2 regions of the Metabacillus sp. KJ11-3 genome follow, and region 1 is predicted to be linked to the other one. Evidence: a T-box and tRNA genes for the amino acid it is inferred to sense, from the RefSeq annotation. Region 1 holds a T-box; the other holds one or more tRNA genes.
The links. The T-box of region 1 lies ahead of tyrS (tyrosine--tRNA ligase). A T-box ahead of a tRNA ligase gene usually reads a tRNA of that ligase, here a tRNA-Tyr.

Region 1 (6,692 bases):
ATACTTTTGAAGAACTTCTTTTTTTAGCATTACACCTTCTTGAACAAATTCAGAAGGTGCAGAAGCTGGCACTTTGTATGCTCTGTCTTTTACATACACATATTTTCCTTGTGTTAAGCTATCATCAACTTTGGTAGGAACATATTTTGCATTAAAGATGTCTGTTGCGACAAGTCCTGCTTTACGGCAAAGATCTGAAGCCAATTCTCCTGTTAATGCACAGTAGGATCTTTGAACAATACCACCTGGTGTTTCATGACGGTTTTTTGGTGCAATCAAGTTTGGTTCAACATCATGTGCAGCATTCATCAGTTTTGCCCAGAGTAAGAGATTACGTTTGCTGTATGACATGCCTTTATAGTTTTGTTCCAATGGCTTTGGTGTATCATACCCAATCCATGTTCCGAATGTTACATTCGGATTTGTCGCTACGAACCATGCATCATGGTAATCTTGGCCAGTACCTGTTTTTCCGGCCCAATCAGCACTAAACGAGAGGTAGCCATTTAGTGAAGCGGCTGTACCACTTCTTATAACATCCCGCATCATATCGATTGTTAGATAAGCAGTTTGAGCTGAGAATACATCGTTTTGTACCTTTTCATGCTGATAAACGACTTCTCCATCACTATTTTCAATTTTTTCTATAAGGTAAGCATCAACAAACTTACCTTGGTTAGCAAATGTTGAGTAGGCATTAACATTTTCTTCAACGGTCACTCCGTCGGTCATACCACCTAAACTTAGTGATGCTATTCCATAATCAATTTTGTTTAAACTGGAAAAGCCCATTTTTTCTAAGTAGGAGACAGGGTTTTGATTCATAATGTTCATATATGTTTTAGCAGCGGGCACATTATATGAATATTTCAAGGCAGTTCGTGCACTTGTTAATCCGTGGTAAGCACCGCCATAGTTTTTTGGCTTATATGAACCTGTCATTGGCGTATCCGCAATAACTGTTCCCGGTTGAGTTTTTCCCAACTCCATTGCAGGAGCATACACCAATAATGGCTTCATTGTTGATCCATTAGCACGTAAAGCATTTGTAGCATGATTTAAATTTTCACGTTCAAAATCTCGTCCGCCCACAAAGCTAATAATTTTACCTGTCGTGTTTTCGATTAGAACACCGCCGACTTCGACAGGTTCTTGAATGGTTTTCGTTTCACCAGTGTCGGAATCTTTGATTTGTTCAGGTTTATCACTACCATAATATTTATATTGTTTAACAACTTCCTGCATCTTGTCATATATATCTTTATTTATTGTCGTATGAATTCGGTATCCATTATGTCTTATGTCTTGATCAGCAAGTGTACGGTACTGATTTTTCAGATCTTTATCTTTTGATATTTCATCTTCTGTATACCCGTCTTTTTGGGCAAGTTGTACGGCTATTATATCTTTCGCCCGATCTTCTACTTCATAAGTCAGGTATGGATATTGTTCAGTGGATGTCGGTTTTTTAGGTGTTAGATTAGCACGAACATCATATGAAAGCGCTTGTTTGTATTGCTCTTGTGAAATAAACCCGCCAGTGTACATCCGGTTTAAGACAGTTTTCATTCTGTTTATGCCTGAACTTAGGTCTTCTTTAACCTTACCGCCATCATTTGAAAATGGAGTATATCCAAACGGACTTTGAGGCAAGCCTGCGATAAATGCAGCTTGTGGAATTGATAGGTCCTTGGCAGAAACTCCAAAAATTCCTTTTGCAGCTGCTTCTACACCTGCTATATTCTTACCATTAGAATTTCGTCCAAAATCTGCAACATTTAAATATGCTTCAATAATTTCATCTTTCTCAAAAAACTTTTCTAATCGTAACGCTAATAGAATTTCCTTTGCTTTTCGATCAAAAGATACTTCATTTGTTAGTATTTGGTTTTTAATTAATTGCTGTGTTAGAGTACTTCCACCCGTTTGAACTGAGGCATTTGTGAATTCCTGAAAAATTGCGCGCATGATTGCTTTAGGTACAACACCGTCATGTTCGTAAAACAGCTCATCTTCAGTTGCTATAACTGCATTAACGAGATGTTGAGAAACGTTTTCTAACTGGACTTCCTCGCGTTCAATGTCAGCATTTAATTTTCCTAAGTAAATATTTTGATCAAAAAAGACCTGTGACGTCTCTTCATAGTTGTAAATATCATTTTTCATTTCTTCGTAAGATCGAACAGGTTCATCCTTCACAAGTGAAGCAAAATAACCGGCCCCTACACCCCCTGCAAAACATATACCTATAAGTCCAATAATGAGAAATAGTAAAAGAAGATTTCCAATAACATTGTATGAGATCCGTAGACTTTTACCTATATCTTTGTTAAAGGGTGAGAAACGCCTGTGTTTTTCTTCCTTTTTTTCATTGTGCATTCCCCCAAATCTAACTTATTATAACATAGGAAATGATGAAATTTGTATGCTTTTGTCATAAAGGTTGGAAACACTTCATGCCAAGTGTTGACATTAGAATGATTTTATGGTTAAAATTGCTTGTAATTAGTATATGAAAAAGCAAAGATTGGATTCAGTAATGGATATCTCCCTGTTATTAGAGAGCTGATGGGTGGTGAAAATCAGCACATAGATATTCCATGAATTACATCCATGAGCTTCTTTTTTGAAAAGGTTAAATAACCTGAGTAGGAGAAGACGGTCTAACCGTTATGTAGCCGAGAGAGGATTACGCTTAAGTAATTCTAAGTTGGGTGGTACCGCGGATTATTTCGCCCCTTCAGAGATGAAGGGGCTTTTTCGTGTTTTCTTTGCTGAAAATAGAATATTATAAAAAGGAGTAAAACAATGAGCGAATTATTAAATGATTTAAAGTTTAGAGGTTTAGTGAATCAAGTAACAGATGAAGAAGGCTTAGCGAAAGTCTTAGAAGAAGGAGATATAAAGCTTTACTCAGGTTTTGACCCTACTGCAGACAGTCTTCACATTGGGCATTTGTTACCTGTGTTAACTTTGCGCCGCTTTCAATTAAATGGTCATCATCCAATTGGACTTGTTGGTGGTGCTACGGGATTAATTGGAGACCCAAGTGGAAAAAAAGCTGAGCGTACTCTTAATACAGCTGATATCGTACAAGATTGGTCTAACCGGATTAAAGGACAGTTATCGAGATTTCTTGATTTTGAGAATGAGAAAAACCCTGCCATTATCGTGAACAATTTTGATTGGATTGGAAAGTTGGATGTTATTTCATTTTTACGAGATGTTGGTAAAAACTTTGGGATCAATTACATGCTTGCAAAAGATTCTGTTCAAACGCGAATTGAAACAGGTATTTCTTTTACAGAATTTAGTTACATGATTTTACAATCATATGATTTCTTAAATTTATACCAAAACAATGATTGTAAATTACAAATCGGTGGAAGTGACCAATGGGGAAATATTACGGCAGGTTTGGAACTAATTCGTAAATCTGAAGAAGATTCTAAAGCATATGGATTAACAATTCCTCTTGTTACAAAGGCTGATGGGACAAAGTTTGGAAAAACAGAAGGTGGAGCTATCTGGTTAGATGCTGAAAAAACATCTCCATATGAATTCTACCAATTCTGGATCAATACAGATGATCGTGATGTAATGAAATACTTAAAATACTTCACTTTCTTGACTCATGAAGAAATCTTGGAGCTCGAAAATGAGGTTGCAACAGCACCGGAAAAACGTTCTGCTCAAAAAGCACTTGCAGAAGAGGTGACAAAGCTTGTACATGGTGAAGAAGCACTTCAACAGGCAATAAAAATTTCTGCTGCCTTATTTAGCGGTGATATTAAACAATTAACTGCAGGTGAGATTTTAGAAGGATTTAAAGATGTTCCTACTACTGAAATAGAAGAAGGCGAGATGGGCTTAATCGATTTACTAATTCAAGCAAAAATATCTCCGTCAAAACGTCAAGCTCGTGAAGATATTACAAATGGAGCAATTTATATTAATGGAGATCGTGAACAAGATTTAACAAAAGTAATCACAAACGAAGATAAGATTGAAGGAAAGTTCACAGTCATCCGCAGAGGAAAGAAGAAGTATTTCCTAATTCGTTACGTAAAATAACATTTATTAGGGGGAACTCAATAATGATTCTACTAAAGAATCTGTTATTGGGTTTCTCCCTTTTCATAAATAAGAACAAAAAAACCTATGCCCGGGGACATAGGTTTTTTTACTATTAACGAGAGTAGAACTCAACGATAAGAGCTTCGTTAATTTCAGCAGGTAATTCAGAACGCTCAGGTAAGCGAGTGAAAGTACCTTCTAATTTATCAGCGTCGAAAGTTAGGTAGTCAGGTACGAAGTTGTTTGCTTCAATAGATTCCTTAACGATGTCAAGGTTACGAGATTTTTCACGTAAAGTGATTGTTTGACCAGGTTTTAATTGGTAAGATGGGATATCTACACGTCCGCCATCTACCATGATATGACCGTGGTTAACTAATTGACGAGCTTGACGGCGAGTACGAGCTAAACCTAAACGGTATACTACGTTATCAAGACGAGAATCAAGAAGAATCATGAAGTTCTCACCATGAATACCAGCCATTTTACCAGCTTTATCAAATAAGTTACGGAATTGGCGCTCATTTACACCATACATGTGACGAAGCTTTTGCTTCTCTTGTAATTGTAATCCGTATTCAGAGATTTTTTTGCGTTGTCCTGGACCGTGTTGTCCTGGAGCATATGGACGCTTTTCTAATTCTTTACCTGTACCACTTAATGAAATACCTAAACGACGAGAGAGTTTCCAGCTTGAGCCTGTATAACGAGCCATGCTAACTCCTCCTTTATGTTTTTATTTTGCATAAAATAAAAACCAAACTGATTGACAATCATGCACATTTTATTTTCATGTATCCTCGCTCCAGCAGCATAGAGTTACTCGATACACCTCCTTATAATAAAGGGGAATAAAATGAAATCAAAACTGCTACATCAATAGGCTGCATATTTTATACACAACGAACATTATATGGTTTTGTATGTATAAAGTCAAGAACCTTTACAAAAAAATATGCAATAAAGAGCACACTCATAAATAAAAACATATCGTCTACTATAAATAGGAAAGTTTTATGATATAATGAATTATCAAATTTTGTAACTTACTGGTGTGGGTGATTTCATGAATAATCAAGTTCAAGCGATTAAAGGTGCTTTTTTTGATTTAATAAATAAATGTAATGATTATTGTTCAGTTATTGACTTAAATAATGAGCTTGTTAAAGTTTTAAAAAAAGAGCTTGCTACTGGCCATGTTGCTTTTTATTCATTTTCGCCGCATATGAATTCCTTCCCGTTTCAAATGATCCTACACAATTTTAAGCCAGAACAAGCTATTTGGAATCAAAAAGACGTGTTGCTTCCAATATATAGTGATGAGGATATGTGTGGAGTCATAGAACTTAGGGAATTTGACAGCAATATGTCTGTTGATTTACATGAAGTTGCAAAAGCATGTTCAGAATTTTATACCTATTACATACACACATTTCAGTTAAGAGAAAAGGAACAAAAGTATGAAAAACTATATTATTTAACTGAGAAGTTCCATTCTCTTATGAATAAAGATGATGTCTTAGTTGCATTGATAGAAACATTACAAAAGATGTATCAGGAGTATACGTTCTATTTGTTTCTATCTCATGATAATGAAAATAAACACCATTTACCAATAAAAAATTTAAGTTTTGATGATCATGATGATGAAATGGCAATGGAAGCTTTTGTTACCGGAAAAGCTCAGTCTATTATTCATGAACAGTCCAAAGACATGTTCTTTTATTCACCTTTAAATGGAAAACAAGGTGTATACGGGGTTCTGCAGGTAGTCATCCATTTTGCATTAAATTTAGATGAACAAGATAGGCATTTCATTACACTGCTAACAAATGCTGCAGGAACTGCGATGGAAAATGCACAGCTATATGATCAATCAAAGAGACTAATTAAAGATTTGCAATTAATAAATGAAACATCACACAGGTTAAATAAAAATCTAAGATTAACTGATACGATGAGCTATATGTCTATGCGAATCTTGGAGTCATTTCAAGCGGATGAGGTCGGGTTCTTTACTAAAAATAACAATGACATTCATGTTTTTCCAGGGAGCACTAGCTATTTTGAGTCAGAAGAAGTAAAAGTTTATATTAATTATATTCAAGAGAAGCTTGAAAAAGATTTAGAAGGATTGTTTTTGGGAGACATTACGTCACATCTTCCTGGTTTGCCTTATTCTTCTGTTATGGCCGTTCCAATGGTTCAAAGTGATGTACTTAAAGGATGTGCTTTAGTTCTTCACAAAAACCCTTATCATTTTTCTTTTGATATGTACAAATTGCTTCAATCACTAATACACCATTCTACACTGGCATTATCAAATTCTTTATTAAGAGAAGAGCTTGAGACATTAGTGAAAACTGATCAATTAACACAATTATATTCACGTAATTATATGAATTCTTGCATTGAAAATTCAATGAATGTAGATCGGCAAGGTACATTTGTATTAATTGATATCGATAATTTTAAGGCGATAAATGACAATTATGGACACCAGATTGGTGATGAAGTTCTCGTTCAAGTTGCAAATATACTAAAAAACAATATTAGGGATCATGATATTGGAGCGAGATGGGGTGGAGAAGAATTGGCCATCTATTTACCACATG
Region 2 (6,692 bases), 1.6 Mb from region 1:
AACTTTCGTTTGCGTATAAAGTTCTTTTTGGAGAATATCCCTTAGCTCATCTTGAGATAAGTTCCGATGTAATTCACCATTTCTGGCAGCAGACACATTGCCTGTTTCTTCCGAGACAATAATTGTTAAGCTATCTGTTACTTCACTAATTCCTAATGCTGCTCTATGTCTTGTTCCGAGTTCTTTAGAAATAAAAGGACTCTCTGATAAGGGTAGATAACATGCAGCAGCTGCTACTTGGTTTTTCTGTATGATAACCGCACCATCATGTAGTGGTGTATTAGGAATAAACAGGTTTATTAAGAGCTCAGAGGATATTCTTGAATTTAATGAAATTCCTGTTTCGATATAGTCGCTCATACCTGTTTCTTTTTCAATTGACATTAGTGCACCAATACGCCTTTTTGCCATATAATCTGTTGCTTTTACAATTGCTTCTACAGTGACTTCAGGATCTTCTTCTCCCGGCAAGCCACTCCTTGAAAACAATCGACCTCTTCCCAGCTGCTCCAAAGCTCTGCGTAGCTCTGGTTGGAAAATGATAATAATTGCTAAGAATCCCCATGTTAAAGCTTGGTCCATCAACCATTGCAAAGTACTTAAACCAAGATATTGACTTAACATACGGACGACAATAATAACCGTTATCCCTTTTAACAACTGAACAGCTTTTGTTCCCCTTACAACCATAATTAATTTATATATAACGTACCATACAAGGAGAATATCAATAGCTATACCGAGGTAATGCAATATTGGTATGTCATTCAATATTGGTAAAACCTCATACCCCATTCACTTGTCCTCCATGAGTTAGCTTTATTCTTTATTACTTTCTGACAACTATCCCATTATATCATTTTATATAGATGTATGTAAAAAGGCCACCATAACGATGACCCTTCCGTTAACTTACTACGTCCTTTGATATCCTTTTAACGTGATACCATAACCATTCAAATAATTCATCAACTTCTTCAATATCTCCGGTTACGTTTCCGGCAGATGCCATATATTGCTCTCCATTAATAACAGTTACATTACCTTCAATAGTACCCTCTATTTCCAAGGTTCCATTTTTGACAACAACATCACCTTTAACAACTTCATCTTTTGGCACAATGACTTTACTATTTTCAACAACAAGATTTTTCTGTGTTGAAACGCTGAAGTGTTGATCCTCATTCCATGCAGAGAATAAGCTACCTACCATCAAAAGGATAAATAGGGATGCAGCAGTTAAAAGCGGATGCCCTTTAAACCAGCGATTCCATGATACAGTTCTTTTTTCTTTGGGAAGGCTGTTCATAACTCCTTCAGTAAAGTTTAATGGAGCTTCTATATGTGACGTACTCTGAACAAAAGCTACTGCTTTCTCAAGTTCATGAAAATGCTGATAACAATCTTCACAGCTGTGAAGATGTTCTTTTACAACTTTTTCTTCAGCAGATGTTAGTTCATGATCTAAATATTTATGCAAAAGTTGTACATATTCTGAAGAACAGCTCATCTTTATTCACCTCTTTATAAATGCCTTAATTGCTTTCTCAATGCTTCCCTGCCCCGATGTATACGAGTTTTAACAGTCCCAACAGGGATGGTTAAAATCTCGCTAATTTCATTTAGTGATAATTCATCAATATACTTTAGGACAATAACCGTTCGATACTTATCAGGTAATTTTAAAATCTCACCTTGGATCGTTTGCTGTAACTCTAATGTTTCAAGTTCATCCTCTGGTAACGATACATCCGCTGCTACTTGGGAATACATGTTTAAACCATCCGTACCGGAAACCTCTGCATCTAAATAGAAATCCGGTTTCTTTTTTCTAATTCTGTCAATAGAAAGATTCGTTGCAATACGGTATAACCAGGTTGAAAACTTTTTATTCATATCATACGTATGAATATTAACATATGCTCTTATAAACGCTTCTTGTGCAATGTCTTCTGCTTCATGTGCATTCCCAAGCATTCGATAGCATAGTTGATAAATTTTGTCCTTATAAATATCTACTATTTCAGCAAATGCATTTTGATCGCCCTTTTTTACTTGTTTAATTCTTTTTTTATCAGTGTCTCCATATTTATCATACCCCCGCACTCTGCGGCTATCTTTTATACGTAATAGGATGCTGCTAAGTTTCATTTTTTTTCACATAAATTATTTTAACAAATTTTGGTTGATGTATGGAGAAAACTTTTATTTCTTTTCATTTCTTTTCCGTTATGTTAATTAACAGTGCATCAAAAAAGCGATAAACATTGTTTATCGCTTAATATATGTAAAATCATTATATACAATTTTGGTGGAGCCTAGCGGGATCGAACCGCTGACCTCCTGCGTGCAAAGCAGGCGCTCTCCCAGCTGAGCTAAGGCCCCATGGTGCCGTTGGAGCGGAAGACGGGATTCGAACCCGCGACCCCCACCTTGGCAAGGTGGTGTTCTACCACTGAACTACTTCCGCATTATGAGCCATGAAGGACTCGAACCTTCGACCCTCTGATTAAAAGTCAGATGCTCTACCAACTGAGCTAATGGCTCTAATGGCTGGGCTAGCTGGATTCGAACCAACGCATGTCGCAGTCAAAGTGCGATGCCTTACCGCTTGGCTATAGCCCATTAATTATGATAGTAATACTTTCCCCTTTAATAGTGAAAGTATTCACAATTCATTAGATGAATTTTATATTTTATTATAAATGGTGGAGGGGGGCAGATTCGAACTGCCGAACCCTAAGGAGCGGATTTACAGTCCGCCGCGTTTAGCCACTTCGCTACCCCTCCGAATTGAGAAGAAAGAGTGCCGGCGAGAGGACTTGAACCCCCAACCTACTGATTACAAGTCAGTTGCTCTACCAATTGAGCTACACCGGCGTAAATAGAGTATATATTATTTTGAGTATTAAAATTTCATGGTGGAGGATGACGGGATCGAACCGCCGACCCCCTGCTTGTAAGGCAGGTGCTCTCCCAGCTGAGCTAATCCTCCAATTTTAAATGGTGACCCATACGGGATTCGAACCCGTGTTACCGCCGTGAAAGGGCGGTGTCTTAACCGCTTGACCAATGGGCCGTATAAGTGTTTTCTTAAGCTTCCAACCGGGCTCGAACCGGTGACCTCTTCCTTACCATGGAAGTGCTCTACCAACTGAGCTATGGAAGCAATGGCTCCGCAGGCAGGACTCGAACCTGCGACCGATCGGTTAACAGCCGATAGCTCTACCACTGAGCTACTGCGGAATAATCAAAGCCTGGCAACGTCCTACTCTCACAGGGGGAAACCCCCAACTACCATCGGCGCTGAAGAGCTTAACTTCCGTGTTCGGCATGGGAACGGGTGTGACCTCTTCGCCATCATCACCAGATATTTGTGACAAAAATTATTATACTAAATTAGAAGAATATTTCAAGTGTTTTTTTGAAACTTTTATATTCCTTCAAAACTAGATAACGATACACAATTCAATTCACTAACTGAGTTTATGCTCTTACTTTGTCCAGCTACAGAAGCCAAATCCTACGGTCATTTCACTCTCTCGACGAAGTCAAAGAACGACTTCAACTCGATCGCTCCAATGCCCTATGGATTTAAGCGGGCTTCTTCCGCTTTTCTATTTAGGTTAAGTCCTCGATCGATTAGTATCAGTCAGCTCCACACGTCACCGCGCTTCCACCTCTGACCTATCAACCTGATCATCTTTCAGGGATCTTACTAGCTTACGCTATGGGAAATCTCATCTTGAGGGGGGCTTCATGCTTAGATGCTTTCAGCACTTATCCCTTCCGCACATAGCTACCCAGCTATGCCTTTGGCAAGACAACTGGTACACCAGCGGTGCGTCCATCCCGGTCCTCTCGTACTAAGGACAGCTCCTCTCAAATTTCCTACGCCCACGACGGATAGGGACCGAACTGTCTCACGACGTTCTGAACCCAGCTCGCGTACCGCTTTAATGGGCGAACAGCCCAACCCTTGGGACCGACTACAGCCCCAGGATGCGATGAGCCGACATCGAGGTGCCAAACCTCCCCGTCGATGTGGACTCTTGGGGGAGATAAGCCTGTTATCCCCGGGGTAGCTTTTATCCGTTGAGCGATGGCCCTTCCATGCGGAACCACCGGATCACTAAGCCCGACTTTCGTCCCTGCTCGACTTGTAGGTCTCGCAGTCAAGCTCCCTTGTGCCTTTACACTCTACGAATGATTTCCAACCATTCTGAGGGAACCTTTGGGCGCCTCCGTTACATTTTAGGAGGCGACCGCCCCAGTCAAACTGCCCACCTGACACTGTCTCCCAGCCCGATCAGGGCTGTGGGTTAGAATTTCAATACAGCCAGGGTAGTATCCCACCGACGCCTCCACCGAAGCTGGCGCTCCGGCTTCTCAGGCTCCTACCTATCCTGTACAAGCTGTACCAAAATTCAATATCAGGCTACAGTAAAGCTCCACGGGGTCTTTCCGTCCTGTCGCGGGTAACCTGCATCTTCACAGGTACTATAATTTCACCGAGTCTCTCGTTGAGACAGTGCCCAGATCGTTACGCCTTTCGTGCGGGTCGGAACTTACCCGACAAGGAATTTCGCTACCTTAGGACCGTTATAGTTACGGCCGCCGTTTACTGGGGCTTCGGTTCAAAGCTTCGCTTGCGCTAACCTCTCCCCTTAACCTTCCAGCACCGGGCAGGCGTCAGCCCCTATACTTCGCCTTGCGGCTTCGCAGAGACCTGTGTTTTTGCTAAACAGTCGCCTGGGCCTATTCACTGCGGCTTTTCCGGGCTATTCACCCTAAAAAGCACCCCTTCTCCCGAAGTTACGGGGTCATTTTGCCGAGTTCCTTAACGAGAGTTCTCTCGCTCACCTTAGGATTCTCTCCTCGCCTACCTGTGTCGGTTTGCGGTACGGGCACCTCTCACCTCGCTAGAGGCTTTTCTTGGCAGTGTGGAATCAGGAACTTCGGTACTATAGTTCCCTCGCCATCACAGCTCAGCTTATGTGACAATGGGATTTGCCTCATTGTCAGCCTAACTGCTTGGACGCGCATATCCAACAGCGCGCTTACCCTATCCTTCTGCGTCCCCCCATTGCTCAAATGGTGAGGAGGTGGTACAGGAATTTCTACCTGTTGGCCATCGCCTACGCCTTTCGGCCTCGGCTTAGGTCCCGACTAACCCTGAGCGGACGAGCCTTCCTCAGGAAACCTTAGGCATTCGGTGGAGGGGATTCTCACCCCTCTTTCGCTACTCATACCGGCATTCTCACTTCTAAGCGCTCCACCAGTCCTTACGGTCTGGCTTCTCAGCCCTTAGAACGCTCTCCTACCACTGTTCTAAAAGAACAGTCCACAGCTTCGGTGATACGTTTAGCCCCGGTACATTTTCGGCGCAGAGTCACTCGACCAGTGAGCTATTACGCACTCTTTAAATGGTGGCTGCTTCTAAGCCAACATCCTGGTTGTCTAAGCAACTCCACATCCTTTTCCACTTAACGTATACTTTGGGACCTTAGCTGGTGGTCTGGGCTGTTTCCCTCTTGACTACGGATCTTATCACTCGCAGTCTGACTCCTGAACATAAGTCTTTGGCATTCGGAGTTTGACTGAATTCGGTAACCCGATGGGGGCCCCTAGTCCAATCAGTGCTCTACCTCCAAGACTCTCATTTCAAGGCTAGCCCTAAAGCTATTTCGGAGAGAACCAGCTATCTCCAGGTTCGATTGGAATTTCTCCGCTACCCACACCTCATCCCCGCACTTTTCAACGTGCGTGGGTTCGGGCCTCCATTCAGTGTTACCTGAACTTCACCCTGGACATGGGTAGATCACCTGGTTTCGGGTCTACGACCACGTACTCATTCGCCCTATTCAGACTCGCTTTCGCTGCGGCTCCGTCTTATCAACTTAACCTTGCACGGGATCGTAACTCGCCGGTTCATTCTACAAAAGGCACGCCATTACCCATTAACGGGCTTTGACTACTTGTAGGCACACGGTTTCAGGATCTCTTTCACTCCCCTTCCGGGGTGCTTTTCACCTTTCCCTCACGGTACTGGTTCACTATCGGTCACTAGGGAGTATTTAGCCTTGGGAGATGGTCCTCCCTGCTTCCGACGGGATTTCTCGTGTCCCGCCGTACTCAGGATCCACTCTGGAGGGAACGAAGTTTCAACTACAGGGTTGTTACCTTCTTTGACGGGCCTTTCCAGACCTCTTCATTTACTCCGTTCCTTTGTAACTCCGTATAGAGTGTCCTACAACCCCAAGAGGCAAGCCTCTTGGTTTGGGCTAATTCCGTTTCGCTCGCCGCTACTCAGGAAATCGCGTTTGCTTTCTCTTCCTCCGGGTACTTAGATGTTTCAGTTCCCCGGGTCTGCCTTTATCACCCTATGTATTCAGGTGAAAATACTACTCCATTACGAGCAGTGGGTTTCCCCATTCGGAAATCTCCGGATCAAAGCTTACTTACAGCTCCCCGAAGCATATCGGTGTTAGTACCGTCCTTCATCGGCTCCTAGTGCCAAGGCATCCACCGTGCGCCCTTAACAACTTAACCTTCGGCGAACGATAAGCTGCAGATTACTTCGTTGGCTTCGCGTTCTGCGGTGCTCATGGACAAAATACGTCCACTCCGCTCCTCAAACACTCGCCGCCTCGTACTCTTTGCTTCTCCTTCGCCTTAGGATATCAGTACTT

Region 2: it has a tRNA-Tyr gene. The T-box ahead of tyrS (tyrosine--tRNA ligase) is inferred to sense a tRNA for this amino acid. The anticodon was not compared.

The regions. Positions count from the first base shown of each region.
Region 1 covers NZ_CM147865.1:798,509-805,200, forward strand. The annotation lists gene AC0L8O_RS04135 (transglycosylase domain-containing protein) at 1-2,379, opposite strand, end outside; T-box leader at 2,515-2,743, shown strand; gene tyrS (tyrosine--tRNA ligase) at 2,809-4,074, shown strand; gene rpsD (30S ribosomal protein S4) at 4,190-4,792, opposite strand; gene AC0L8O_RS04150 (sensor domain-containing diguanylate cyclase) at 5,144-6,692, shown strand, end outside.
Region 2 covers NZ_CM147865.1:4,358,783-4,365,474, forward strand. The annotation lists partial or broken gene cdaA (diadenylate cyclase CdaA) at 1-795, opposite strand, end outside; gene AC0L8O_RS21650 (anti-sigma factor family protein) at 908-1,510, opposite strand; gene sigW (RNA polymerase sigma factor SigW) at 1,525-2,151, opposite strand; tRNA gene AC0L8O_RS21660 (tRNA-Ala) at 2,310-2,385, opposite strand; tRNA gene AC0L8O_RS21665 (tRNA-Gly) at 2,396-2,470, opposite strand; tRNA gene AC0L8O_RS21670 (tRNA-Lys) at 2,475-2,547, opposite strand; tRNA gene AC0L8O_RS21675 (tRNA-Gln) at 2,551-2,625, opposite strand; tRNA gene AC0L8O_RS21680 (tRNA-Tyr) at 2,707-2,790, opposite strand; tRNA gene AC0L8O_RS21685 (tRNA-Thr) at 2,808-2,880, opposite strand; tRNA gene AC0L8O_RS21690 (tRNA-Val) at 2,920-2,995, opposite strand; tRNA gene AC0L8O_RS21695 (tRNA-Glu) at 3,005-3,079, opposite strand; tRNA gene AC0L8O_RS21700 (tRNA-Thr) at 3,097-3,169, opposite strand; tRNA gene AC0L8O_RS21705 (tRNA-Asn) at 3,172-3,246, opposite strand; rRNA gene rrf (5S ribosomal RNA) at 3,256-3,371, opposite strand; rRNA gene AC0L8O_RS21715 (23S ribosomal RNA) at 3,623-6,552, opposite strand.